One region of the Pseudarthrobacter sp. Y6 genome, then DNA from elsewhere that is predicted to be linked to it. Evidence: riboswitches for the same ligand, from Rfam matches in the RefSeq annotation. Region 1 holds a riboswitch; each other region holds the start of a gene.
What was found. Region 1 has a riboswitch for S-adenosylmethionine ahead of ACQCSW_RS08100 (aminotransferase class V-fold PLP-dependent enzyme). Riboswitches for the same ligand answer to the same signal wherever they lie in the genome.
Positions count from the first base shown of each region.

Region 2: linked by a shared signal. The riboswitch ahead of ACQCSW_RS19810 (DUF1737 domain-containing protein) and the one ahead of ACQCSW_RS08100 (aminotransferase class V-fold PLP-dependent enzyme) in region 1 are both predicted to bind S-adenosylmethionine.
Region 3: linked by a shared signal. The riboswitch ahead of metX (homoserine O-acetyltransferase MetX) and the one ahead of ACQCSW_RS08100 (aminotransferase class V-fold PLP-dependent enzyme) in region 1 are both predicted to bind S-adenosylmethionine.

Region 1 covers NZ_CP189574.1:1,695,140-1,704,561, reverse strand. Annotated here, with positions in the region: gene aroA (3-phosphoshikimate 1-carboxyvinyltransferase) at 1-1,352, shown strand, start outside; gene rsgA (ribosome small subunit-dependent GTPase A) at 1,336-2,451, shown strand; gene hisN (histidinol-phosphatase) at 2,506-3,318, shown strand; SAM riboswitch class IV at 3,475-3,588, shown strand; gene ACQCSW_RS08100 (aminotransferase class V-fold PLP-dependent enzyme) at 3,624-5,042, shown strand; gene ACQCSW_RS08095 (class I SAM-dependent methyltransferase) at 5,145-5,903, shown strand; gene ACQCSW_RS08090 (metal-dependent transcriptional regulator) at 5,935-6,648, shown strand; gene ACQCSW_RS08085 (fluoride efflux transporter FluC) at 6,649-7,068, shown strand; gene ACQCSW_RS08080 (fluoride efflux transporter FluC) at 7,065-7,463, shown strand; gene ACQCSW_RS08075 (hypothetical protein) at 7,506-7,874, shown strand; gene ACQCSW_RS08070 (hypothetical protein) at 7,956-8,093, shown strand; gene ACQCSW_RS08065 (S1C family serine protease) at 8,098-9,078, opposite strand; RNA gene ssrA (transfer-messenger RNA) at 9,283-9,422, opposite strand, start outside.
Region 2 covers NZ_CP189574.1:4,090,382-4,099,803, forward strand. Annotated here, with positions in the region: gene ACQCSW_RS19785 (acetyl-CoA C-acetyltransferase) at 1-969, shown strand, start outside; gene ACQCSW_RS19790 (long-chain-fatty-acid--CoA ligase) at 1,013-2,596, shown strand; gene ACQCSW_RS19795 (OpgC family protein) at 2,597-4,102, opposite strand; gene ACQCSW_RS19800 (hypothetical protein) at 4,184-5,083, opposite strand; gene ACQCSW_RS19805 (hypothetical protein) at 5,204-5,707, opposite strand; SAM riboswitch class IV at 5,834-5,949, shown strand; gene ACQCSW_RS19810 (DUF1737 domain-containing protein) at 5,963-6,220, shown strand; gene ACQCSW_RS19815 (rhodanese-like domain-containing protein) at 6,217-6,630, shown strand; gene ACQCSW_RS19820 (O-succinylhomoserine sulfhydrylase) at 6,627-7,835, shown strand; gene ACQCSW_RS19825 (methyltransferase family protein) at 7,958-8,494, shown strand.
Region 3 covers NZ_CP189574.1:3,055,622-3,065,043, reverse strand. Annotated here, with positions in the region: gene hutI (imidazolonepropionase) at 1-399, shown strand, start outside; gene ACQCSW_RS14760 (DeoR/GlpR family DNA-binding transcription regulator) at 496-1,284, shown strand; gene ACQCSW_RS14755 (histidine phosphatase family protein) at 1,302-1,958, opposite strand; gene ACQCSW_RS14750 (CPBP family intramembrane glutamic endopeptidase) at 2,082-2,861, shown strand; gene ACQCSW_RS14745 (VOC family protein) at 2,986-3,624, opposite strand; partial or broken gene ACQCSW_RS14740 (PLP-dependent transferase) at 3,800-4,602, shown strand; SAM riboswitch class IV at 4,671-4,785, shown strand; gene metX (homoserine O-acetyltransferase MetX) at 4,798-5,913, shown strand; gene ACQCSW_RS14730 (hypothetical protein) at 5,941-6,144, shown strand; gene ACQCSW_RS14725 (helix-turn-helix domain-containing protein) at 6,214-6,396, shown strand; partial or broken gene ACQCSW_RS14720 (cupin domain-containing protein) at 6,308-6,628, shown strand; gene ACQCSW_RS14715 (alpha/beta fold hydrolase) at 6,673-7,467, opposite strand; partial or broken gene ACQCSW_RS14710 (IS3-like element ISAar24 family transposase) at 7,607-7,768, opposite strand; gene ACQCSW_RS14705 (MFS transporter) at 8,010-9,230, opposite strand; gene ACQCSW_RS14700 (flavin reductase family protein) at 9,325-9,422, opposite strand, start outside.

The DNA.
Region 1 (9,422 bases):
ACACTGTTCCGCACTGGCCGGCCCCCTTCGCCAGCAGGCCCATCAACGCCACCGTCACGGTGCCGGGCTCAAAGTCCCTGACCAACAGGTTCCTGGTCCTGGCCGCGCTGGCTGACGGGCCGTCCCGCCTCCGTGCTCCCCTGCATTCCCGGGACTCTGCATTGATGATCGATGCCCTCCGCCAGCTGGGAGCCACCATCACGGAGGTGCCCGGCGACGGTGCGTTCGGCCCGGACCTTGAAGTCACGCCCCTGAGCCAGGGGGCGTCGTCGTCACGGACGCACATTGATTGCGGCCTCGCCGGAACAGTGATGCGCTTCGTTCCGCCGCTTGCGGCGTTGCGCAACGGCGTGAGCGTGTTCGACGGCGACCCCCACGCCCGGAAGCGCCCCATGGGCACCATCATCGAGGCCCTGAAGGCCCTCGGGGTGGCCCTGACCGCGGACGACGGCGGAACCCCTTCGTCGCTGCCGTTCACCGTTGAAGGCACCGGGGAAGTCCGGGGCGGCCACCTGGTGATCGACGCCAGCGCGTCATCCCAGTTCGTCTCGGCCCTCCTGCTGGTCGGCGCCAGGTTTACCGACGGACTCCACCTGGAGCACATAGGCAAAGCGGTCCCGAGCCTGGACCACATCAACATGACCGTTGCCGTGCTCCGCGGCGTCGGTGTGTCCGTGGACGATTCCCTGCCGAACCACTGGGTGGTGGCACCGGGCCCCATCCGCGCTTTTGACCAGCGCATTGAGCAGGACCTCTCCAATGCCGGCCCGTTCCTGGCCGCCGCCCTGGCCTCCGGGGGCACCGTGCGGATCCCCGGCTGGCCCACCGGCACCACCCAGGTGGGAGACCTTTGGCGGAGCATCCTGGCGGACATGGGCGCGGACGTCAGCCTGGCTAACGGAGTCCTGACCGTCACCGGCGGGCCAGAGATCAAGGGTGCCGATTTTGACGAAACCAGCGAACTCGCGCCCACCGTGGCGGCCCTCTGCGCCCTGGCCAGCGGACCCTCGCGGCTGACCGGCATCGCGCACCTTCGCGGCCACGAGACGGACCGGCTGGCCGCACTCGTCACCGAAATCAACCGCCTCGGCGGCGACGCCGAAGAAACCAGCGACGGCCTGGTGATCCGCCCGGCACGGCTGCACGCCGGCGTCGTCCACAGTTACGCGGACCACCGGATGGCTACCGCCGGCGCCATCCTCGGCCTTGCAGTTCCGGGTATCGAGGTCCAGGACATCGCCACCACGGCTAAGACCATGCCGGAGTTCCCGCAGATGTGGGCGGACATGCTCGCACAGGGCGCGGCTGCCCCCGACGGCACGGAAGGTTCCAACGGTGGCACGCAGCACTGATTCCTGGGACGAGTCCGATGTCCGGATCCGGCCCAGCAAAAAGGGCTCGCGGCCTCGCACGAAGGACCGCCCCAGCCACGACGACGCCGTCACGGGCCGAATCATCACCGTGGACCGCGGCCGGTACACCGCCGTCGTCGGTGAGGACTCGGGCGACGAGCGGATCATCATCGCAGCGAGGGCCCGCGAACTGCGCCGCTCCCCCGTGGTGGCCGGCGACTTCGTCTCCCTTGTAGGCGATGTGTCCGGGGAGCCCGACACCCTGGCACGTCTGGTCCGGATCCAGGACCGCAGGACCCTGCTGCGCCGCAGCGCCGATGACACGGATCCGATCGAGCGTGCGGTGGTGGCCAACGCCGATCAGCTGGTGGTGGTGGTGGCCGCCGCAAACCCGGAACCACGCACTGGCTTCATCGACCGCGCCCTGGTGGCCGCTTACGACGCCGGCATTGAGCCGCTGCTGCTCGTCACCAAGGCGGATGTCAAGGATCCCGCGGAACTGTTGTCCAACTATGAGCACTTGGACTTCCCGGTGATCATCAGCCGCACGTCGGACTCCGAGGCCTCAGGTATCGATGCCCGCTCCGATGACGGCCTCTCGGCCCGCCTGGACAGTGCCGCAGTTTCGCAGCTCCGCGCGTACCTCGAGGGCAAGGTCTCGGTGATGCTGGGTCATTCCGGCGTGGGCAAGTCCACCATGGTCAATGCCCTCACCGGGGCCGAACGGGCTACCGGTGGCGTGAACGCGGTGACCGGCCGCGGCCGCCACACGTCGTCGTCGGCCCTTGCCCTGAAGCTGACCGGCGCTCCGGCCGGAAGCTGGATCATCGACACCCCTGGCATCCGCTCGTTCGGCCTGGCCCACGTGGACCCGGACCGGATCCTTCGGTCCTTCCCGGACCTGGAGCCGGGCACGGACGCCTGCGAGCGTGGCTGCAAGCACAACACCGCGGCCGTCAACTGCGGAGTGGATGCCTGGGTGTCCGCCGGCCAGGCGGGTCCCACCGGCCCGGCCCGGCTCGCGTCGCTGCGGCGGCTGCTGGGCACGGATCCCCGCCTGGTTGGCCAGGAAACCAAGGAACTGGGCAGCATCGGTTAGCGGCGGAACGCCGACGTCCCCAACCCCGCGGCTCTGAGACGGTAGTTTGGAACCATGATCCAACCCGCTTCGAGCTACAACGATGACCTGCGCCTTGCCCATGTGCTGGCCGATTCCGTGGATGACCAGACCATGAGCCGCTTCAAGGCACTGGACCTCCACATCGAGACCAAGCCGGACCTGACACCGGTCACGGACGCGGACAAGGCCGCGGAAGAAGCCATCCGCGGACAGCTCTCCCGCTCGCGTCCCCGGGACGCCGTGCTGGGCGAGGAATTCGGCAGCTCCGGCCACGGCTCCCGCCGCTGGATCATTGATCCCATCGACGGCACCAAAAACTTTGTCCGCGGCGTCCCGGTTTGGGCCACCCTGATCGCCCTCGTGGACGAAGGCGAACCCGTGGTGGGAGTGGTCAGTGCGCCCGCACTGGGCAAACGCTGGTGGGCCGCCAAGGATTCCGGTGCGTACATGGGCAAGTCCCTCGCCGCCGCAACGCGGCTCCGGGTCTCGGACGTCTCCAAACTCTCGGACGCCTCCCTGTCCTATTCCAGCCTGGGCGGCTGGAAGGAGCGCGGCAACCTGGATGAGTTCCTGGGCCTGACCGAGGACGTGTGGCGCACGCGCGCCTACGGTGATTTCTGGTCCTACTGCATGGTGGCCGAAGGTTCCGTGGACATCGCCTGCGAGCCGGAACTGAACCTGTACGACATGGCCGCCCTGGTGCCCATCGTGGTGGAAGCCGGCGGCCGCTTCACTTCTCTGGAGGGCGAGGACGGGCCATTCGGCGGCAACGCCCTGGCCACGAATTCCATCCTGCACTCAGAGGTCCTCAAGCGGCTGAACCCGGATCTGGACGATCTCCTTTAGGCACTTATACCGAATTATCGACGGCGGGCACCTCCTCAAGGGGGTGCCCGCCGTCGTATATTCGAGTTTTTGGTCATTACTCAAATGCACGTAACAAAGTCCTTAACATTCGGCCGGGCTTCTTCCTGCCGCGGCCCATGTTCTACGCTCTTAACAGGTCACGAGTGCCAGCGCTAAACCCCGGTTTGCTGGCCGGCAACCCTCCATTCGCGGTGGGGTGCCCCGGGTGACGACCAGGCCGGTCCGGAACGGACACGGCAAGCGCGGATTCCCGGTACGGGGAGTCCTTTTAGAGTGAGGTCTCCGTGACAACTGCCACCGTCTCCCCCAAAACCGCCGCCGACGCCGCTGCGTTGTTCAACGATGCCGCCGCCCCCGCCGGGCGCCCTCTCTCCGCCGTCACCGGCGCGGAAATCCAGGCTCCGCTGATCCAGGGCGGCCATGTCCGCTACGCAAACCTGGACTACGGCGCATCCGCTCCCGCCCTCTCCGTGGTGTCCGCCTATCTCAACGAGATCCTGCCGTTCTACGCCAGCGTCCACCGCGGCGCCGGCTTTGCGTCGCAGATCAGCACCTCCGTCTACGAAAACGCCCGTAACATCGTGCGCGACTTTGTGGGCGGACGCCCGGACGACTCCGTCATCTTCACCCGGAACACCACGGACTCGCTGAACCTGCTGGCGGGTTGCCTGCCGGCGACGGACGGGCAGCCGAATGGCGATGTCCTCTACCTGGACATCGAGCACCACGCCAACCTCCTGCCCTGGCAGGGCGTACCGCACCGGAGCGTCGTGGCTGCCGACACGATTTCGGGGACCATCGAGGTCCTCCGCGCCGAACTTGAGCAGGGCAACGTCAGCCTCCTCGCGGTCACGGGCGCCTCCAACGTCACCGGCGAGATCCTCCCGGTCAAGGCCCTGGCCGCCCTCGCCCACGAGTACGGCGCACGGATCGTGGTGGACGCCGCGCAGCTCGCGCCGCACCGGCGCATCAATATCAGCACCGACGACGTCGACTACCTCGCCTTCTCCGGCCACAAGCTTTACGCGCCGTTCGGCTCCGGGGTCCTGGTGGGCCGCACAGACTGGCTCGACGCCGGCACTCCCCACCTGGCCGGCGGCGGCGCCGTCCGCGAGGCAAAGCTCGACGGCGTCAGCTGGGCCACCGGTCCGGCCCGGCACGAAGGCGGCTCCCCCAACGTCCTGGGCGCGGCCACCCTGGCCCGCGCCACCCAGGTCATCGCGTCCTTGGACCACGACCGCTGGCACGCCCATGAGGCGGCCATCAGGTCATTCCTGGTGGACGGGCTCGGGAAGATCGACGGCGTCACTGTGCACCAGATCTTCTCGGACACGGACGCTGAAACCGGCACCATCGGCGTGGTGAACTTCTCCGTTGCAGGGTACGACGCCGGACTCGTGGCCGCCTACCTGTCGGCCGAGCACGGCGTTGGCCTCCGGGACGGCCGCTTCTGCGCGCACCCGCTGCTCAAGCGCCTCGGCCTTCCCTCCGGTTCGCTGCGGGCCAGCTTCGGCGTGGGTTCCCGGCTGGAGGATGCCCAGCGGCTCCTTGCCGGCCTTGAGCAACTCCGCCGGACCGGCCTGGGCTGGGACTACGTGGTGGACGAGGGCCGTTGGGTTCCGGCCAACGACACCCGCACGTACCCGCACTGGGCGCCCAACACGCCGGGCACTGCCGGCGCGGCTCCGTGCCTTGACGACTGACTGACGCTTTCCTGACCTGGCAGCTGCGGCCCATGCGGTAAATTCAAAGGATACTCATGGGCACAGTTAAGGATACTCATGGGCACAGTTAAGGGAGGCCGCATGGCACGGGGTGGCCCCAGGCTTGAGGACGGACGCCGTCTGGAACTCGGACAGAGTTTCCAGGACGGCGGCGAACATTACCAGCGTGTACGCCCTGGCTACCCTGACGATTCAGCGGACTGGCTGATCCCGGCAGGGGCCACGGACGCCGTAGACGTGGGCGCCGGGACAGGCAAGTTCACCACCCTGCTGCTTGAACACGGCTTGGCGGTTTCTGCCGTGGACCCGTCGCCGGACATGCTTGAACAGCTGCGGGCCCACTACCCGGCGGTGGCCGCGACCCAGGGGACCGCAGAGGCCACCGGCCTCGCTGACTCCACGTTCGACGTCGTCAGCGTTGCGCAGGCCTGGCACTGGTGCGATCCGCTGCCGGCAAGCACCGAGCTGGCGCGGATCCTGCGGCCCGGCGGGACCCTGGGGCTGATCTGGAACCAGCTGGACACCTCTGTTCCGTGGGTCCACCGGCTGTCACGCATCATGCACGCCGGCGACGTCTACAAGCCCGGCTTCCGCCCGGTGGTAGGGCCGGAGTTTGAAGGCATAGAGAGCCACGTGACGCGGTGGGAGGACAGCCTCAGCACGGCGGACATCATGGAACTGACGAAGTCCCGCAGCTACTACCTGCGTGCCGGCGAAGTCACCCGGAACAAGGTCCTGGCCAACCTTGACTGGTACCTGCACGAGCATCTGGGGCACGCCGTGGAAGAGGACATCAGCCTGCCGTACCTGACGCTGACGTGGCGGGCCAGAAAGGCGTGACGGGCCCGGACCACCGGGTAGGCTTGGAGACGTGAAGACCAGCGCGCCCTCCTCCTCGATCGAGGACTACGTCAAGGTCATCTACGGCTTCACGGAGTGGCAGGACAAACCCATCACGTCCTCACAGCTCGCGCAGCGCCTGGGGGTGGCCAACTCCTCGGTCTCGGAGATGGTCCGCAAGCTCAAGGACCAGGGCCTGGTGGACCACAAGCCGTACAGCGCCATCACCCTCACGGACTCCGGGGTTCGGCTGGCGTTGTCCATGGTGCGCCGGCACCGCCTCATTGAGACCTACCTCGTGCAGGAGCTCGGCTACAGCTGGGACGAAGTCCATGACGAAGCCGAACTGCTGGAGCACGCGGTGTCGGACACCTTTATTGAGCGCATGGCGGCAAAACTCGGCAACCCGCAACGTGACCCGCACGGTGACCCGATCCCCGCCGCGGACGGCACGGTGCTACTGCCAGAGGCCCATCTCCTCGGCGAACTCGATCCCGGGCACACCGGCCGGATCACCCGCATCAGCGACGAGAATCCGGATCTGCTGCGGTATCTTTCCGCCGAGGAAATCGACCTCGACGCCGAAGTAGAGGTAGTGGGCCGCAAGCCGTTCGGCGGCGCGCTGGTGGTGCGGATCAGCAACGCCGGCAGGAAGCGGGACTACGACCTCGCGGATGAAGTCACCGCTGCGCTCTGGGTCCACAGCGACCACCCCCACACCGGCTGCACGCTCAGCGACAGCTGAATGACGAACGCCCTCATTCCGTACTGGCGGGCCTGGCTGGCCGTTGCCGCCGGCGGCCTGGCCGGAACGGAACTCCGATACGGCCTGGGACTCGCGTTTCCGGAAACCGCGGGGGCAATGCCCTGGACCACCCTCGGGATCAACGCGGCTGGCAGCTTTGTGCTGGCCGCCCTGACCACGGTCTGGATGGCCCGGCCGCAGACGGCATTCTGGCTCCGCGCCGGCCTCGGGCCAGGACTTCTGGGCTCCTTCACCACGTTCTCAGCCGTAGTTTTCTCGATTGACCAGCTGGCCAGGACCGGCGAACACCCCATGTGGATTGCGTATCTGGGGCTGTCTCTGATGCTGGGCCTGGGCGCTGCGGCCGGTGGCTGGCGGGCCGGGCGGCTGCTCGCCGACCGGCTGGGGGCAGCGTCATGACGGGCGCGGTCCTGGTCGGAGTGTTCGGTATGGCGGGCGCCCTGCTGCGCTTCGCCATCGACAGCTGGTTCGCTCACCGTGAGGGGCTCCGTGCTACCGTCAGCCACAGCGGTACGCCGCGGCACTGGCCGTGGGCCACGCTGACAGTCAACGTCATGGGGTGCCTGATCATCGGGCTGTCCATCGGCATCACCGGACGGCTCGGCCTTGCTCCCGAGTGGCAGACGGCCGTCGCCACCGGCCTTGCCGGCGGCCTCACCACGTTCAGCTCCTGGACCACCGCCACGGTGCGGCTCCTGAGTGAGTCGCGTTTCGGGGCGGCAGCCCTGAACATCGGCGCCAACCTGGCCTGGGGATTCGGAGCGGCAGCCGTGGGCATCGCCCTGGCGTCGTAGGACGCTCTTCGGGTTTGGCCCGGTCCCGTATCGTTGACTCTGATGATTAGCAGACGCGACGCGGCAATTGCCCTTGATGTACCGATGGAAATGGCCCAGCGCCATGGCATCCCGAAACGACTAACTGAGGCGGAGCTGGGCGAAATCCTGGACAACCCGCCGGTATGGCTCATCCAGTCGCGGGCCAACCGGACCGGCAAGCGTCCGGTCTGGGTGCACCTGGAATGCGCCGTCTGCGGCTACGAGGAAGCGGCCCGACCCAAGAAATGGTGGCCGGAATTCACGCATGTGGTGTGCGAGCACCATGCCCCGGATGAGGTGCCGCCGCTGCGGCCGGGCCTCATCAGGAGCGAGTTCGACGGCGTCGGGACCCGTTTTGTGGGCATCGCCGACGTTGCAGTTCCGGACTGATTCGGGGCATTACATTCGGGGCTGAACAGGCGTATTTTACGAAGTGGGACGCAGCCCGTCCCCCGTTGTAAGGAGCACGCCATGCCGGACAAGTCACCACACCATCAGCTGCACAAAAAGCCGGTCAAAACCATCAAGGAAAAACGCGCCGAGAAGAAGGCCAAGAGCCCGATTGAAGGCCCGCAGGACCCAGTAGCGCACCTGAAGAAGCGCCGGTAGCGGGTTACCCGTTCCCAGCCATCTCTTCGGGCACTGCCACAATGTCCACTTCCTGGCCGTCCCTCACCACTCGAATCGGCAGCGGCTGGCCGATCGCATCGGCGAACAGCAGCTTCTGCAGGCTCTCGGCGTTGCTGACGGGGCGGCTTCCGGCTGTCAGAATCACGTCGCCCGCCCGCAGGCCCCCGCGATCTGCGGGCGAACCGGCCAGCACCTCCACCACGCGCAGCCCGTCCCGTTGTCCCGTCCTGATCACCGCGCTGGCATTTAGCCGGAAGGGTGTGCTGACAACGCCGAGATAAGCCCGCCTGACGCGGCCGTCCTTCAGCAGCGCTGAGATGATGCGCCGAGTGGTGGCGTTGATGGGCACGGCCAGGCCCAGCCCGGCGCCGGCCACTGCGGTGTTGATTCCCACGATTCGGCCGTGGGTATCAGCCAGGGCCCCGCCGGAACTGCCTGCATTGAGTGCCGCGTCGGTCTGGATGACGTCCTCGATCACGCGACGGTTGCCGCTGGACCACACCGGAATGGCGCGGCCCAGGCCGCTGACTACACCTGCCGTGACTGATCCGGCCAGGCCCAGCGGATTTCCCACCGCAATGACCAGCTGGCCCACCCGGAGCGTCTCGGCATCGCCGAACTGCGCCGGGGCCACCTTCGGTGCCCTGCCGTGGACCACCGCGAGGTCGGACAAGGGATCCGCCCCCACCAGTTCGAGATCGGTCCTGCTGCCGTCCGCAAAGGCGGCATGGCCTTGGTGCGTGCCGGCTACGACGTGTGAATTGGTGAGGAGGTAGCCGTCTTCCGTGAAGAGCACCGCCGAGCCGGCACCCATCCGGAACCGGCCGTTGCGGCGGTTGCCGGTCATTTCAAGGGCCGCAACATGTGGGGTGACTGTCTCAGCCACGCGCATGACGGTCTCCGAATACGAGTCCAGCGGACCGTCGTCGGCCGCTGCAGAGTTGGATTCCCGCGCCGGATCCATGGCGCACCTCCTGGCTGGCGTTGCTGCCTCCGGTTTCCAGACCTTGTGCTGCGCCGGAGCTTATTGGCGACAACCACGCGGTGGCGCCCGGTAGTCCCGGAACGGCTACGCCGTGGGTGAACAGGGCTCTTACCACGGCGCTTAAATGCCAGAAGACCCGGACGCGGGGTCCGGGTCTTCTGGCAATGTCTTGCGACATTCAAAATGTGGAGATGGGGGGAATTGAACCCCCGTCCGATGTCGTGTTAACAGGTCTTCTCCGGGCGCAGTTTGCGTCGGATTTTCTCGGCCCCAGCCCTCCTGCAAACAGGTGGCTGATCCGGGCCCAGTCATCTAAGAGTCCC
Region 2 (9,422 bases), 1.8 Mb from region 1:
GCCGGCATCGGCTGGGATGTGCCCACCGTGACCATCAACAAACTGTGCCTGTCCGGCCTGACCGCCGTGATCGATGCCGCCCGGATGATCCGCGCCGGCGAGGCTGATTTCATTGTGGCTGCGGGCCAGGAATCCATGACCAACGCCCCGCACCTGCTGCCCCGGCTTCGCGGCGGTGTGGCAATCGGCGATGCTCCGCTGCTGGATTCACTGAACTTTGACGGCCTGCAGGACCCCGTCTCAGGCGAACTGATGGGCTCCGCGACCGACGCCGGGAACTCCCGTCTGGGCATTAGCCGCGAGGAGCAGGACGCCGTCGCCGCCCTTTCGCACCAGCGGGCGGAGGCCGCCCGGGCGGCCGGCATCCTGGCCGAGGAGATCGCTCCGGTGGAGGTCCCGCAGCGCCGGGGACCCGCCGTCGTGATTGATGCCGACGAGGGCATCCGCGCCGGCACCACCGTCGAGACGCTGGCGGCGTTGAAGCCCGCCTTCTCCAAGGACCCGGCCGCCACCATCACCGCCGGCTCGGCCTCCCCGCTGTCCGACGGCGCAGCCGCCGTGGTGGTCGCCAGCAAGGCAGCGGCGGAAGCGGCAGGCCTGAGCTGGATCGCGGAGATCGGCAGCCACGGCCAGACGGCCGGCCCGGACGGTTCCCTGCATTCCCAGCCGTCCCGCGCCATTGAGCGAGCCCTGAAACTGGAAGGGCTGACCATTGACGACGTAGACCTTATTGAAGTCAACGAAGCTTTCGCCTCGGTGGTGCTGCAGTCCGCCAAGGACCTGGGGATCAACTCTGACAGGATCAACGCCGACGGCGGCGCCATCGCCCTGGGCCACCCGGTGGGCGCATCGGGGGCCCGCCTGGTCCTGCACCAGGCACTCGCCCTGAAGCGGCGCGGCGGCGGGACAGGCGTGGTTGCCCTGTGCGGCGGCGGCGGCCAGGGCGACGCCCTGATCCTGAAAGCCTGACCACCGCTCCTCCACAGCAACTCCACCAGCCAGATAGGACACCATGAACGCTTCACCCACCGCCGAAGAGGGTTTCGGGACCATCTCCGTTGCTGCAATCCTGGCTGAATCAGCCGCCCGCTTCCCGGACTCCGCGGCCCTGGTGGTGGGTGAGGAGCGGGTGACCTACAGCGAACTCTGGGAACAGACGCGCGCGTACGCCGGTGCGTTGCGGGACCGTGGAGTGGGGCACGCCAGCCGTGTGGCCCTGCTGATGCCCAATGTGGCTGATTTCGCTCGCGTCTACTACGCGGTCCTCGCGCTGGGCGGCGTGGTGGTGCCATTGCATGCGCTGCTGAAGGGCAGGGAGATCGAGTACATGTTGCGCGACAGCGGCGCGCAACTGCTCGTCTGCGCCGGACCGCTCCTTGAGGAAGGTGCCAAAGGCGCCGCAGCCGCGGGCATCGACGTCGTCACCGTCCTGGTGCCGGAGGGGACCCAAGGCGCCGCTCGGCTGGAGACCGAAGCGGCAGGGGCCGAACCCATCAGCACCTGGCTCCCGCTGCGGCCGTCCGAGACGGCCACGGTTCTGTACACATCCGGGACCACCGGGCAGCCCAAGGGTGCCTTGGGCAGCCACTTCGCCCTCGTGGAACAGACCAATACGCTGCTGACCAGCACGTTCGACCTCCGCCGCGGTGACGTCATCTTCGGCGGGCTGCCGATGTTCCACACCTTCGGCCAGACGTGCGTTCTCAACACCGGGCTGCGGGCGGGGGCCACCATCGTGATGCTGCCCAAGTTCAGCGGGGACGCAGCCCTGGATGCCCTCGCCCGGCACAACATCAACGTCTTCTTCGGCGTGCCCACCATGTACATCGCCATGCTCGAAGCCGCCCGCACCAATACCGGCCGGTCCAACGCCCTGCGATACTGCATCTCGGGCGGCGCGTCCCTGCCGGGGGCGGTGATGGACAGGTTCAAGGCGGAATTCGGCTCGGACATTTACGAAGGCTACGGCCTGACCGAGACGTCCCCGGTTGCGACCTTCAACCATGTTGGCAAAGCGCCGCGGCCAGGAACGGTGGGCCAGGCCATTTGGGGAGTCCAGGTGGAGATCGCCCGGGCTGACGTCCAAGATGCCATCGAACTGCTGCCCGCGGGCGAGTTAGGCGAGCTGGTGGTCCGGGGGCACAACCTCTTCACGGGCTATCTCAACCGACCCGAAGCCACCGCCGAGGCTGTGGTGGACGGCTGGTTCCGGACCGGCGACCTGGGCACCAAGGACGGGGACGGCTACCTCCGGATCCTGGACCGGAAGAAGGAGATGATCATCCGGAACGGCTACAACGTCTACCCGCGCGAGGTGGAGGAAGTCCTCAGCCGGCACGAGGCCGTGCTGAGCGTTGCCGTCTATGGCGTCCCGGACGTAACGCACGGGCAGGAGGTGGCGGCCGCCGTCGTCCTCAATCCGGGCAGCAGCGCAACCATAGATCAGCTGAAGGACTTCGCCGCGGCGGAACTGGCCGCTTACAAGTACCCACGGATCATTACCCTGGTCACCGAATTCCCCACCGGTCCCAGTGGCAAGGTCCTCAAGAGGGAACTCACCGCCCGGTACAGTGCTGCCGATACTTCAACAGGGTGATCACGTGGGGATGATCCTGAACAAGAAGCGTGTCCGGACCATCACCCACAGGAGCCCGAGGATCACGACGTAGGCGGCGGTGTTAACGAGCATGTCGCCCTGCCGCAGCGCCGGGATGTTACCGACGACGGCGATGAGCACCACATGGAGGATGAAGACGTACAGCGTGGCCCGGCCCAGCGGAATCAGGAACCAACCCACGGCACGCTCGGCAGGCTTCCAGTACGCCGTGAGGAACGCGTAGGCCGCCACCACCAGGACCAGGACGTTGAGCAGGCGGCCCGGGGCCAGGTACGTGCGCGCAAAGAAGGCGTCGTAGATGGACCGGTAAGCAGTGTCGGGGATGATGGCCAGGCGGACGTCGAAACCGTTCGCCAAGTGGGGGTTGCACCAGGACAGGAAGGCGAACGCCAGCGCCAACACGGTGCACGCGGCCACCACCCAGGTGCGGGCTGAGAGCCAGGCGACGAGCCGGTGGCGGTGAAAGCCCGCCACCAGGCCGATGACAAAAAGGACCTGCCACACCAGCAGCGGGAAGGAGTCCTCGAACTGGGACGGTAACAGCCGGAACCGTGTGGCCGCGCCCACGGAATAGATGCCCAGCGTCGCCGCGAGCACCCACAGGGCCTTGCCGCGGTTGAGCGCCGCAAGGATCAGGGGGCTGACAAGCAGCAGCACCACATAGAGGCCCATGACGTTGAACTGCCACGGGCCGAACTGCAGAAGCAGGATGGCGGGAAGGATCTGGGCGGGCACCGGGAACTGCAGGAGCAATTCCATTCCGGCGTACAGGTCATACGTCCGGCCCACCGCGTTGTGCCCGGAACCTCCGGTCCCTTGGTCGATGTAGGTCGTCAGGGCGTCAGTTTGCAAGAGGGGCAGCAGGGACAGCAGGAAAACACCAACGAGCACCACCAGCGCCGTAACGTAAAGCTTGCCCGCCCGCCGGGACGTCAGGTCCACCACTTTGCCGAAGTCTTCCTTGACCCGGGGGCCGTAAACCATACCCACCACCAGGCCCGAGAACAGGACGAACAGCTCCGCGCCGGAGACGAATCCCACCGCTTCCTGCGTGAGCAACTGGAACAGTGACGTCATGCCCAAGTGGTTGACAACCACAAACACGATGGCCAGCCCCCGCAGGAGATCCACCCGGGAATCACGCTTGGAGGGATCGCCATATCCCCAGCGGGCGACAGCCCTGACGCGGCGCGGTAGCTGCCACAAGGCAACCAGGAGAATGACCAGGGCCGCGGCCACGCTCCAGGCGGCGGCACCGGCCAGGGAGTTGGCCCGGGTGGCCTGTTGGCCCGCACTGACGGCCGTCACCGGACCCGTGGTCAGGGCGGAATCTGCCAGCGCTTTGCTGGCGGCTTCAGCAATCCCTGCGTTGCCGGTCAGCCTCCAGTCGATGCTGGCCACACCGGTGTCCCGCGTGCTCGTCCGCTCATCCCAGACGACGGCGGTAACGCGGTCAAAACGTCCGGAAGTACTTGTGTCAAGCACCTGGTCCCACCAGGAGGTCTTGATGTCCCGCTCCGGAACACCACCGGCGGCCGGACTGTAGAAGGCCGAGGTCTGGAGGAGCTACGGCTTGTTCTGTCGGTCGACGTATGCTTCGTAGAAGTCCTCGTTACCGGACTGGGTCAGCATCGCGGAGAGCTCGCCGTCAGCGGGCAGGGTGTTGACCGCGGAATTGCCGCCGGTGTCGTCGTGATAGGCGGTCAGCCCCACCCATTCCGCGGCGTCGTCGCCCGGGTAGTAGGGCGCATAGGCGGCATCAGATCCGTTCCAGCTGCCGTCACCGTTGGTGTCCAGCGCAGCAAAGCCTTCAGATCCCGGGGCCGGCGCGTTGGGGTGGCGGTCGAACGGGTAGTCCCGCCCCAGGTAGGGCTGCCACACCATGACGGTGCCGGCGTCGTCGGCAGCTTTGAACTCTGCGGCCACGTTCCGGAACGCCGACTTGTAGGCGGCTGGCTGCTGTCCCCATCCCAGCCAGCTTGAGTTCATGTCCGGAGCGAACCTGATCAGGAGCGTGCCCTGGAAACGGGCCGCCAAATCCTGGACTTTACCTGCGAAGGCTTCGGCGGCGGCGGAATCCACCTGGTCCAACGCCACGGCGGGGCGCACAGTGAGCATCGCGTGGGACCCCAGGCCGCCGGCCTGGCCCAGGAATTCCCGGATGTCCTGTTCCTCGCCGGACCGGACCGGGAGGGAGATATCGTGGCCCAGCAGCGCGGGCGAAGCCCCCAACCGTTCGGCGAAGCCCTGCGCCGAGTCCTCTCCCCACTCCAGGACAGCGCCCAGAAGGGGCTTGCCTTCCCCGGGGGCAGGCGCAGCGGCGCGGGCGGTACCCGCAGGCATCACGGTGAGCACCAGGAGCAGTGCCGCCAGGAGCCCGGCCGGCAGGAGCGCGGCCGGCAGTGGGTGAAGACGCGTTGTGGCCGCCGGTCTGGTCACGCGCCGGGATGCGGTGGCTGTTGGCATGCTGGTGAAAACCCCCAAGGACGGCTGCTTCAGTAATGGTGACCGGTGCCCCAGCCAAACTCTATCGGTCCCGGCCTTTGGTTCAGATCGCCCTGTTGGTTCAGATCACCCTGATCCGGATCAACCTCCGGGAGCAAGCACCACCAGCGGCACCACGCGTTCCGCACACGAAACCCGGACCAGTTCCGGCGGCCCCTGCGCGGCCCGGTTGTTGACCCCGGTGTCGTCACACCAGTCCACGCCGGAGGGATATGCGGTGACAGCGGCTGTCCCGGCCGCCATGGCCGCCGGGACGGTGAACACAACATTGAAGGCGCCGTCGTCGGACATGGGCGCCAGTTCCTCGAGCACCGCAGTCCCGGCCGCGTCCTTGACCGTCACCTGGATCCGGGCGTCCGCGCCGTAGCGGGCGTCGCAGGTGGTGTCCGGTGCGCTGACGGTGACCTGCTCACCGGGTTTCGCCGTGGCCGGTGAGACGGAGAACTCCGGCGGCATGCACGGCGGTGGCGCGAAGATGTTCCGGCAGCTTGTCGCTCCCGCCAGCACCGGCACGGCGCACAGCGTCACGGCCAAAGCACGCGCCGCCCAGGCGCCCGTCAGTGATTTGCCCCGGCTGTTCCCCATGACCCGATTGTCCCGCCGTTCGCTGGTGTTGCGGAAGCACGGTGGGGTCACGGAAAGTTGCGTTGATTACGGAAGATGACGACGGCGGCCGTGCGGCCGGGCGGGGCGGGTGCTACGTTTTTGGGGAGTAATGAGAACCGGCGCCAAGCCCTGACTGGCCGGTCGGCAACCCTCCCTTTCGCGGCGGGGTGCCTCAGGTGAATACTCGGCATATCGACCCATTCGAGCTGCAAGCGTGAGAAAAGGAGATCCGTCGTGTCTGACGCACCTGCCCCTGAAGAAAAACTGTCCTACCGGCTCATCACGGGACCTGATGACCGGGCCTTTTGCGAACGGATTTCTGCCGCCCTGGCTGAGGGCTACGTGTTGCACGGCAGCCCCTCGGCGACGTTCAATGGCACCGGCGTGATTGTGGCGCAGGCACTGATACTCCCGGCTGCGATCGCCAGCGCGGATGCCGCCGTCGCCACCGCCGTGGAAGACCTCGACTTCGACGGCGAGGGCCACGCGTGAGCTACGCCGGAGACCTCACCCCGCAGCAGGCTTGGGCCAAACTCGAACAGGGCGCCATCCTGGTGGACGTCCGCACCGAAGGCGAATGGGCCCACATCGGCATCCCCGACACCAAGGCCACGGACAACGATCCCCTGTTCATCCCGTGGACGTTCCCCGGCGGCATCCCCAACCCGGCTTTCATCACCGACCTGACACAGCAGGCACCGGAGGACGACGATGCGGAGCTGGTATTCCTCTGCCGCTCGGGCCAGCGCTCCATCGCCGCCGCCATCGCTGCGACGCAGGCCGGCTTCACCTGCTACAACGTCCTGGAGGGTTTCGAAGGCGAGCCGGACCGCTACGGCGAGCGCACCGTCAACGGCTGGAAGAACCGCGGCCTCCCCACCAACCTGGGAATCGCCAAGTGACCTTCAACGAAGACGCCGCCGGCTGGAGCGCCGAGACGCAGGCGGTCCGCGGCGGGCTGGACCGCACCAACTTCCAGGAGACCACTGAGCCGGTCTTCCTGAACTCGGGCTTCGTCTACGAGTCCGCTGCCGCCGCCGAGCGTGCCTTCACCGGCGAGGACGAACGCTTCGTCTACTCCCGGTACGGCAACCCGTCCGTGGCCACTTTCCAGGAACGACTCCGCCTGCTCGAAGGCACCGAAGCGTGCTTTGCGACGGCGTCGGGCATGTCAGCTGTGTTCACCGCCCTGGGTGCCTTGCTGGCGGCCGGGGACCGGGTGGTTGCTGCGCGTTCTCTGTTCGGGTCCTGCTTTGTGATTCTGAACGAGATCCTGCCGCGCTGGGGCGTGGAAACCGTGTTTGTTGACGGCCCGGACCTCGAGCAGTGGCGCGCCGCCCTGTCGGAGCCCACCACCGCAGTGTTCTTCGAATCGCCGTCCAATCCGATGCAGGAAATCGTGGACATCGCCGCGGTCAGCGAGCTGGCGCACGCCGCCGGGGCCACTGTCGTCGTCGACAATGTCTTTGCCACTCCCCTGCTGCAGCGCTGCGGCCAGCTGGGCGCGGACGTGATTGTGTACTCCGGCACAAAACACATCGACGGGCAGGGACGCGTCCTGGGCGGCGCCATCCTGGGCACCAAGGAGTTCATCGACGGCCCGGTCAAGCAGCTCATGCGGCACACCGGCCCGGCCCTCTCCGCTTTCAACGCCTGGGTGCTTACCAAGGGCCTGGAGACCATGGCCCTGCGCGTGAACCACTCCTCCGCGTCCGCGCTGCGGCTGGCCGAATGGCTCGAACAGCGGCCGGCTGTCAGCTGGGTCAAGTATCCGCTCCTCAAGTCGCACCCGCAGTACGAGCTCGCCGCCAAGCAGATGAAGGCCGGCGGCACCGTCCTCACGTTGGAACTTGCGACGACGGCCAACCGCTCCGGCAAGGACGCCGCTTTTGCGCTGCTGGACGCCTTGCGGATCATCGACATCTCCAACAACCTGGGCGACACGAAGTCACTCATCACCCATCCGGCCACCACCACGCACCGCGCCATGGGACCCGAGGGCCGCGCCGCCATCGGGCTCAGCGACGGCGTGGTGCGGCTGTCCGTGGGCCTGGAGGACGTGGACGACCTCATCGGTGACCTGGAGCAGGCCCTCAAGCACATCTAGTTCTGATTGGCGCGAACGGGTGTCGCGAACCGGTGTCGCGACTGGTGTCGCGAACTGGCAGATAATGCCCTGTTCCAGGCGTTTTGAGGGGCTTATCTGCACGTTCGCGCTGGGAGGACCGTATGAATTCACCCCCGGACTGGGGCCGGCTGCTGTCCAACATCCCGCTGCCGGAGCAGAACCTCGCGGGTATCGCGGCCGGCGTGGTCCTTCAGCGCCTGATGCCGCTCCGGCTCGGCGGGCCGCACTTTTTGGTACGGACCATCGGCGCGGCGTCGCTGGCGGCGGGTGGCGCAACAGTCACGGGGGCGTGGTTAGCTGCCCGGAACACACGATTGGCCCGGCCCGATGCGTTGGTGACCGCCGGGCCCTATGCGCTCTCGCGGAACCCAATGTACGTGGGCTGGGCCCTGGCGCACCTGGGAGTGGGGCTGCTGCGCGATGATGCCTGGATGGTTGCGGCCCTCCCGGTGGCTTCCGGCGCAGTGCACCGCGGGGTGCTTCGAGAAGAAGAGGTCCTGGCGGCGTGGTTCCCGGCGGAGTTCAGCCAGTACTGCTTGTCCGTGCCCCGGTACGTGCCTCGCCTTCGCCTTGGATGGCGATCCGGACGGCCACTTCATCCCCGGTGGATGCCACGGGCTCGGAAGAAATGGCTATAACCGTGGCCATGGTGATTGCTCGTATTTTCATTCCCCCCAGCGGAATGCTGATGCAGCTTCACACGATTTCTGGACTTAGTAAAGCGTTTGGATCGAAACCATGCTGCTGGGCTTAATCTTTCGAACATTTGGAAAGAATCCAGCACTAGTCGGGCCCGGTTCTCGGGATATCAGTCGGACAAAGACAGTCAGAGTTGATCCGAAACCAAGGTGCTGGAATGGCTTTGATGACACCTAATGGGCAGTGGACCGTCACGCTGTTCTCCGTCGGCCGTTTCACCGTCTGGTGTATCAGGACGGGCGTTGCGTCTGAAGTGGCGGATGGACATGAGACTTAGCCTGCCGCATTGATGTTTGAGGTGTCGGGTCCCGGCCGCGTAATGCGACGGACGGATCAGGACCACCGCTCCCAGCAGTTGTCTGCGGCTTGAAGAAATCTACGTCTGCTGGTCCGCTCCCCGAGCAGTGGGTAGCTGGCTGGACTTCCCCAGGGGCCGGAAGCTTCAATGCCTGGAGCGAAGGTGATTGCTAAGAGAAGCACTATTGCCGGCGCTGATGCGAACGTGAACAAGGAGAGGATCAGCCCGTTAGTGCGCCCTGGTGCCTGTCCGTTGCGGGTCCGGATCCGAAAGCCGCACAGATGGGTTCCGAGGGTGGTTCCGTGGGCAAAGAGCGACCAGTTGGCTGCCACTGTGGCCAGTACGGTCCCCGCGGCGAGCGGAAGCTGGTGTCCGGGAGCGAGAAAGAATACAGAGACGGCCGGGACCCACACGAGGAATGAGTCGACAAGAAACGCGAAGAGGAATGAGGGCCAGTTCACTGTCGGGGGGTCCGGGGCATCCACGCAGTGATTCTTCCACGCGACGGCCAATAATCCCTCTAACCAGCCATGGCCGGAGCGGCGAGACCATCGGAAGCCTCGCCGACG
Region 3 (9,422 bases), 1.4 Mb from region 1:
ACCGTGGCAACCTGCCTCCCCGCGTGCGATCTCTCCACCCGGCAGCCGCTGGCACCTGGTCGTGAACTGTTGGATGCGGGGGTCCAGGTGGCGCTGGCCTCCAATTGCAACCCGGGTACCTCGTACACCAGTTCCATGGCGTTCAACGTGGCTACGGCGGTGCTGCAGATGCGGCTCAGCGTCCATGAAGCGGTGCGCGCCGCAACGTATGGAGGCGCGCTGGCGCTGCACCGGGAGGCAGGGCACGACGCCGATGGCGTACGGGCGGTGGGTTCGCTCGCCGTCGGGCACCGCGCGGACCTGCACATGCTCAACGCCCCCTCAGCAGCGCATCTCGCTTACCGCCCGGGCATGCCGCTCACGTACGCTGTGTGGCGGGCCGGTGCGCGGGCACGCTAACCAGGGCCGCACTTGGTGATTGCGAGGTGATCATTTGTGCCTGATATGATCAGATAACGTCATATTTTGGTGACTGTTTGACGCTGAGAGGCCCCCATGACCCGCACTGACCGCCTGACGGCCATCCTGGACATTCTCGCCAAGACCGGCCAGGTGGAGGTGGAGGAGATTGTCTCGCAGCTTGCGGTCTCGCCGGCCACGGCGCGGCGGGACCTGGACAGTCTGGCCAAGCGGCGGCTGCTGACCCGGACCCGGGGCGGGGCCACCACCGGCGCCCTGGCCTACGACCTCCCCGGGCGGTACAACCGCGACGACCACGCCGAAGCCAAGGAACAGATCGCTCAGGCCGCCTCGGCGCTGATTTCACCCGGCGCGGTGATCGGTCTCTGCGGCGGCACCACCAGCACGGCCTTGGCGCAGATTCTGGCCACGCGCGAGGACCTCAACGCTCCCGCCAACCAGTCCACACTGACGGTGGTCACCAACGCCATCAACATCGCTGCACAGTTGGCTGTCCGCCCCAACATCAAAGTTATGGTGACCGGCGGCATCCTGAACCCCCGCTCGTACGAACTGGTGGGCCCATACACCGACATCATCATGCAGAAGGTGGTCATGGACATCGCCTTCATCGGCGTGAACGGCATCGACCCCGAGGTAGGTCCCACCAACACGGGGGAGGGCGAAGCGTCAGTGAATGCCCTGCTGGCCAGCCGGGCCCGGATCTCCTATGTGCTGGCCGATTCCTCCAAGGTCGGCGTCAGAGCCTTCGCCACCATGGACGGCTACGCATTCAACCGCCTGATCACCGACTCCGGTATCTCCGCCGAGGACAAGGCAGCGTTCGAAGCCAATGGCACCGAAGTGATCGTGGCCCCGCACTAAGCGACCAGCAACAACCCCTAAAAGATCACCGGCGGCGCGTCCAGGACGGTCTCGTCCACGCGGCGGTCCACCCATTGGCTGAACGGAACATCGAGTTCGTACTTGCCCAGGTCGGTGCGCAGAAGGGTCCGCACGGCGGCATTGTCCGGGTTGTTGAGGGATTCGAAATACTCCACCGACCAGTGGAACCAGCGCATGCAGAACAGACGCATGGTCAGCCCGTGCGTTACCAGCAAGGTGTTGGGGGCGTAGCCAGGTTTCGACCAGTGGCGGTACAGCGTCTCCATAAAGGATGAGATCCGGTCGTAGACGTCGGAGCCGGATTCGCCCTCCCGGAACCGGTAGAAGAAATGGCCGTAGGCGTTACGGAGTTCCTTCTGGTCCTCGATGTCGCCGGTGATCTGAAAATTGGCCCAGTCCTGCTCGCGGAGGCGTGGCTCTTCGATCACCCGTTCCGTGAGATTGCCAAGGTTGAGCGCCTCCAGCGTCTGGTGCGCCCGAAGGTACGGCGATACATAAACGCAGACTTGGCGACCGTCCAACTCGCGGCGGATCCGTTCCCCGGCCGCCGTGGCCTGCGCCAGGCCCTGGGGAGTCAGTGGAATCCGGTAGTCCGGGACCCTGTTGTAGATGGACGTATCGACATTGGCCGCGGATTGGCCGTGCCGGATCATGAAGATTTTCCCTGGCGCGCTCATAAGCCCCAAGCATAGGTGCCGCCGCCGGCACAGGGCCCCTCAAAGTGCCGGGCCGTCAGGAATCAGCGAAGAACCAGAAACTACAGGCAAGATGGAACCATGTTGGTTCCCTCCCGCCGTCGGCTGCGGATTGAAGTCTGGATTGTGCTGGGTCTTTCCCTGGGGCAGTCCGCCGTCTACTCGGTGGTGCAGCTGCTGGAGAAGATGACCCGGGCCCCGCTGGCCGAAGGCACATCCACGCTGAACCGGTCGCAGAGCCCGCGCGAATACTTCGACCTCACCTATCAGCTGCTGGACATCATTTTCGCCCTGGTGCCAGTGCTGCTGGTCATCTACTTCCTCACTGACCAGCGGCAATCCGGTGCCGGCGTGAGCGCCCACGGCGGGTCCGCCTTCCGGAAGCTGGGGTTCAACTTCGCAAGGCCGGGCCGCGACCTGCTGCAGGGACTCGGCCTCGCGGCGTTGATCGGGGTCCCTTCGTTGGGCCTTTACGCCGCGGGACGTGCCCTGGGGATCACCACCGCCATCATCCCCAGTGCACTCGATTCCTACTGGTGGACCGTTCCGGTCCTGATCCTGTCCGCGCTGCGGCACGCCGTGGTGGAGGAGGTCATCGTGGTGGGCTATCTCCTGGACCGCTTCGGCAAGTTCGGCTGGAGCATGCCCCTGGCCATCTTCACCAGCTCGATGCTCCGCGGCAGCTACCACCTGTACCAGGGGTTCGGGCCGTTCATCGGCAACGCAGTGATGGGTGTGGTGTTCGCCTGGCTCTACACGAAGACCAAGCGGGTTATGCCGCTGGTCATCGCGCATGCGCTGCTGGACATCGTCGCCTTCGTCGGCTTCAGCCTCTTCGGCCGGGCTGTGGGCCTGGGGTAGGACAGTCGTGGTTCCCGTGCGGCACAGGTGTACTTACTCAGGTCCGGTTAAAAGGATTCGGCCGCCATCGGTGGGTGGCATCATTGGCACCCGCTGATGGCGGCCGAAGCTATTGAACGTGCAATCAGATGGTGACTGCTCCGGTAGCGGTTTCGAAGGTCACGGACAGGATGCCCGGGGTTCCATGCGGAGCCACCCAGTCAACGGCCACATCCTCCAGGGGCTTCTCGACGGGTTCGCCCAGCCATTCCGTCACGCGTTCGGCGGAACCGGCTATGGTCAGGCAGCTCATCTTGACGTTGCTCTCATAGGCGTTGGACGGGTGCAGGGCGGGGTCGCCCTCCCACTTGAGCATGTACGGGACCTGCGGGTCCGCGATCAGGCCCAGGATGCCGATCTGCTTCCAGACCAGCTCGCGGCCATCCGGGAACTTGCGGTTGCCGTTGACGGCAGCACGGCCCAGGCGGTCTTCAAACGGAGCGAGGTCGTCCACTTCGACGCACCAGCCCATCCAGCCGCCGCCGGCTTCGGACCGCGCCCGGACAGCCTGCCCGAAGGGAGCCTTGTCCGAGGCTGGGTGGTTCAGGACCTCCACGACTTCCAGGTATTTGTGGCCGGCGAGGGGAATGATCATGTTCCGGGTTCCAAACCGGGGGTGCACTCCACCCTTCACGGCTTCAACGCCGAGGGCGGACGAAATACGTTCGGTGGTGGCAACGAGGCCATCTTGTTCACAGGCGTAAGAGACGTGATCCATGCGCATGCCATCATCTTGGCACTTTGTGATCCGGCTCTCAGCTAAGGGTAGCCTTACCGGATTCCTGTTGCGTCACGAGTGGACATTCCGCCGGGAACGGGACTCAAAGCGGCCGGCTGACCACGTTCGTCACAATTCTGTTCCCGTCAGGGAAGGCTTCTTACACTGAACGCAACCGAGCAGCGCCGCCAACCGGTTTGCCCTCGCGGAGCTCGCCCCGACCTACACCCGCATCGGCAACCCAACGCAGGATGCCGTGGAACAGAGGATTGCCAGTCTGGAGGGCGGACTCACGGCACTGCTGCCGAGCTCGGGACAGGCCGCTGAAATGTTTGCCATCCTGAACATTGCCGAGGCCGGTGACCACGTCGTGGCCAGCCCCAGCCTGTACGGCGGGACGTATAACCTCCTGGCGCACACCCTCAAGAAGTTCGGCATCTCCGTCACGTTTGTGGCAGACCCGGACAACCTGGACCATTGGCGCGATGCCGTCCAGCCCAATACCAAGCTCTTCTTCGCCGAAGTGGTCTCCAGCTCCCGCGAGGACGTGCTGGACATCGAGGGTGTGTCCCGAGGCACGTGGCCAACGCCGTCGACGTCGCAGAGTGGCTTGAGGCAAGGGACGACGTCGAATCCGTCGCCTACGCGGCCTCCAGCCCTTGGTACGAGCGCGGCCGCAAATACGGCCCCAAGGGCACGGGTGCGGCGGTCGGTTTCAACCTGGCCGGTGGCGCAGAGGCCGGGAAGCGCTTCGTGGATGCCCTGGAGCTGCACTCCCATGTGGCCAACATCGGGGACGTCCGTTCACTGGTGATCCACCCGGCATCAACTACGCACAGCCAGCTTTCGCCGGAGCAGCAGGCCATCACCGGGGTCCCGGGACTCGTCCGCCTGTCCGTGGGCATCGAACACATCGATGACATCCTCGCCGACCTTGAGGCCGGCTTCCGGGCGGCCAAGGGAGCGGCAGGCCAGCAGCAGTAGGGCTCCCGCAAAGTCACAACCAGTCACATGCTTAGTAATAGACCGGGGCTGTTCGTACACTCGAAGCAGGTCATGAGTGCCAGTGACAGCCCCGGCTTGCTGGCCGGCAACCCTCTTTCGCGGCGGGGTGCCCCGGGTGAGGACCTGGCCTGCCGGTCAATTGACGGTGGGCAAGCGCGTAGAAAAGGTCCTTCCATGACGATTACGATTTCCCGAACTGCGGCCCCCGGGAACGGTGTGGTCCGTTACGCCAGCATTGGTGGACTCCAGCTCGAAGCCGGCGGGTACCTCCCGGATATCACCCTCGGCTATGAAACGTGGGGAACCCTCAACGCGGACGGCTCCAACGCCGTCCTGATTGAGCACGCCCTGACCGGCAGCACGCACGTGACGCGGGGCGACAGTGACGAGCCCGGGTGGTGGGAACAACTGGCCGGACCCGGTGCGCCGGTGGACACTGACCGGTTCTTTGTGGTTTCCATCAACATTGTCGGCGGCTGCTATGGCTCCACCGGGCCGTCCTCGGTTGCCCCGGACGGCAAGCCATGGGGGTCACGTTTCCCTTTGGTAACGCTGCGGGACACAACGGCGGCCGAGGCCAGGCTGGCTGACCAGCTGGGTATCCCGAGCTGGTACGCCGTGTTGGGCGGCTCCATGGGCGGCGCGCGGGCCCTGGAGTGGGCGGTCACCTACCCGGAACGGGTCCAGCGGTGCGCCGTCATCTCGATCGGTGCCGCCAGCACGGCCGAACAGATTGCGTTCGCCCAGGCGCAGACGCTCGCCATCCGCCAGGACACCAATTTCAACGAAGGCGACTACTACGGCGGTCCGCTGCCGGAGGACGGCCTGGCCCTGGCACGGCGCATTGCGCACATCACCTACCGCTCCGCCGAGGAATTCGATGGGCGCTTCGGACGGTCGGCCCAGCACCCGGAATCGCCGTTTCAGGCGGCAGCGCTGGGGGAGCGGGGCCGCTACCAGGTGGAAAGCTACCTGGACCACCAGGGCAAAAAGCTGGTGCGGCGCTTTGATGCCAACAGCTACATCGCCATCACCGACGCCCTGATGAGCCACGACGTCTGCCGCGGTCGAGGTTCGCTGAACGAGGCCTTGGGCCGTGCCACTGCCAGGTTCTTCGTGGCCGCCGTGGACAGTGACCGGCTGTACTTCCCGTCGCAGTCCCGTGAGCTGGCTGACGCGCTCCCGGGTGACGTGGACGTGCACGTTATTGAGGCTCCGATCGGCCACGACGGCTTCCTGACCGAGATCGGCCAGCTCGGCGTCCAGCTTCGGAACACGTTCCTGGACTAGGCCCAATGCCCTTTACTTTGTGGTTTTGTGACTTTTCTTGAGTGGCCAGTTGGACATTTTGCGTTTGACGGCGCGGGGGACGGCGCGTTGTCGGCGTTGGGGCAGGAGCTCGTGCAGGAGCTCGTGGAGGATTTCCTGGCAGAAAATGGTGAAGGCTTCAGCCAGTTTGTGAGGGGGCAAAAGCCGGGCGCGCGGCGAGGGATCGCCGTGGTGCCCGGAGGGTCCGTGTGAAGGAGAAATGGAGGGGGTCTTCGTCGAATTCTGCGGGATCTGGCCGCAGCGACGGGGCTTTCGGTCGGCATGCTAAGCCAGATCGAACGCGGGAGTACGGATCCCAGCCTCGCCACCATCCGCAAGTTGGCTGCGGTCTTTGGAGCGGATCTGGCTACGCTTTTTGCCGAGTCGACGCCTCAGGCGGTTCATCACTCCAAGCCGGAAATGCGTCCTGGCCTGGCAGCCGTCGGCGGGTACATCGCCCTATGAGCCGCTGACACCCGGCCCGACCGACCTCGAGGTACTCAAGGGCAGCCTTCTCCCGGGCGAGTCTACGTCCGACGACGCCTGGTCCCACCCCTCGACCGAGTGCACAGTCGTCCTCGCAGGTTCAATCACCGCGGAAATCGGCGGAGCGATATACGTTCTGTTAACAGGGGAAAGCGTGACTTTTGATTCACGCAGGCCTCACCGCTACTTCAACCATGCCGACGTTGCGGCGGAATTTTTGGTGTCAGTTACGCCTCCAAACCCCTCGAGACTGCGTCACATCCTGGTGCCCTCGGTTGTATCGGAGACGCCGTCCTTGTCCAGGCTTGACGGGCAGAGATTCTCCAGCCATTTCACAACTGCAGGCCAATGCGCTGCAGTCGGATCGATGACGTCAAAGTGTCCCAGACCGGCCGGCGTGTCAAGGCTGATTTCATCCCCCACAGCCTGAGCCGCCGCTGTGAAGTCCTGAGAGTGGGCCAGGGGAACACGCTCGTCATCCTGCCCGTGCACAACCAGGACGGGGCACCCAGAGGGCAGAACGCTGATCGGAGATGCGCGTTGGTATTCTGTTGGGCAATCAGCCGCGGTCGCACCCATGAATTCAAGGGCGGCGTCTTCTCCCAGGCCTTCGCGTTCGATGCGTACCAGGTCTGTCACCGGCGCCAGGGCGACAACTGCATCGAGTTGGTCGACAGAGAGCAGGGCGAGGTGCCCGCCAGCGGAGTGCCCGATGGCGATGACCGGCCCGTCCCAGCCCTTTTCAGCCTTATCTGCCAACAGGCAACCCAGGGCGGCCCGTACATCGTTCAGGGTCGTCGGCCAGCCGCCGCCGTTGCCGACCCTGCGGTATTCCACATTCGCCACAGCCCATCCCCTCGCGACCAGGTCCACCGCCAGCGGCTGCATCGAAGACCGATCAAACTTGGAGCGCCAGTACCCGCCGTGAATCAGGACGATGAGGCCGCGCCGACGAAGGGAATGACTTGGCGAAATCAGCTCCACCATCTGGGGGTCTTCCGGTCCATACTTCAGGGCGAGTCGGGCAGGACGGGGCAGGGCTTGCGTCATATGTGCTCCTTGGTGTCTCGTGATGTGTCGGGGGCGTTGGGCGTTGGAGGGTGTTTGAGTCCGCCACCACCCAACTGCATGCGGGCTAGGCTCCCGGAACCGATCCCGGCGGCAGGAAGTCCACGGTCCGGGTCTTTCAGCGCTTCCGGTTCAACAGCTCGATCTGCTTGCTGGACCAGAAGCACTCCATCATCGCGCTATCGTAGCCGTAGCCGTAGCCGATCGTTCCGAACGAGGGCATTAGACCGGCCGAGCGGATCTTGTTGGTGAAGGCCCATGAGGTGAACTGGACGCCGTGGTCCGTCGTCAAATCGGGATTATGCGGCTGCCAAAGAATTTCACGGGCGATCTCGTTGAACACCGTGAGCAGTCGGTCGAGGTAGATGGGCGGAATGTTCAGTGTGGTGCGAGGACTCCTCGACGGTGGGCTGCCAGAACGGCTTGTGGGAGAACACGAGAGTGGGCGGCCGCTGATCTGCTCGGGGACTATGAGAGGTTTGGATGGCCCCGGTAGGGCGATGGGGTCACCCGACACTGCGGTTCTAGGGAGCCGCGTCGACTTTCGTGCGGGCGGAAACATCGGTGCGTGGGATGGCCAGTAGGGCTATCACGGCGAGAGCGCCGGCTGCTGCGAATACGTAGAACGCCCACGGGTGGGCGATACCGGCTACGACCAGCCCTCCTATCACGGCAGGTCCTACGATAGCGCCGATGCGGCCGACACCGGCAGCGAATCCGAGCGCTGTTGCGCGTAGGTGGACCGGGAAAAGCTGGGTCACCCAGGCGTAAATGAGTACTTGGGAACTAAAGACAAATACTCCGGTGACGAAGACAAGGCCGTTGAGCAGGACTGCGTTTTCAAACTTGATGCTTAAGACGCCGAGGCACACCGCCGCAATACCGAAACACGGCAACACGATGCGTCTGATTCCGTGCCTGTCTGCCAGGACGCCAGAGATCATGAGGCCGGCGACGGCGCCAAGATTCAAGACCAGGAGCAGGGTAATCCCTGTGGTGATCGGATAACCAGAGGAAGACATGAGCAGCGGAAGCCCGGTATTCAAGCCAAATACCAGCAGCAGCCCCATGAATGACGCGGCAGCGATCGCCATGGCGATCCGAGGGTAGGGCTTCTTCGCCAGATCCCGGAACCCGGTTCGCTCCTTTGCCCCGGCAGTGCGCACTGTCGGCAACATTTCCGGCAGTTTGAACCACAGGAACGGCACGAGGGCCAAGCCCGAAATGCCTCCCACCACGAACATGATGCGCCAATCGGGAACGACCATCAAAGCAAGGAAGGCGGTCGCCACCGCCCCGGTGTGGTACCCGGTCATCGTGCGGGTGGTTGACTTACCGGCAGACCCTGGAGGCGCATAGTCGTTCATGTAGGCAAGGGCCGATGGCAAGCACGCCCCGAGCCCGATCCCGCCTAGAAACCGCAATACACCGAACACTTCCACGTTCGGAGCCCACACGACCACGAGGGTGAAAATCGAGAACCAGAGCACACAGGCAACCAGCAGTTTTCGGCGCCCGAAGCGGTCCGATAGGGGCGAGATGAAGAGCGCTCCCACACCCACGCCCACGATGGTAATCGTGACGACGAGAGTAGCGCTTACCGCGTCAAAGCCGAGCTCGCCAGTCTTGATCAGAGTGGGGACGACGGTGCCAAGCACCACCAGGTCAAAGCCATCGAGCACCATGGCCAGCCAGCAAAGCCACACCGGCCATCGTGATGGCAGGGTCGAGGGAGAAGTTGTCATTGGAATCCTCATTGATTTTGGAAAAGAACATTGATTTTGGAAAAGAAAATAGAAACACAACGGAAGGGGAGCTCTACGGTATTTTTGCCGCTTTCTAAAACGCCCCCATCTTGCCGTGCGCCGGGGCGGTGGGCCGCTCAAAAGGTATTCGTTCGATAGACCGAACGGAGGTGGTTTCACCCCATTCGTTTC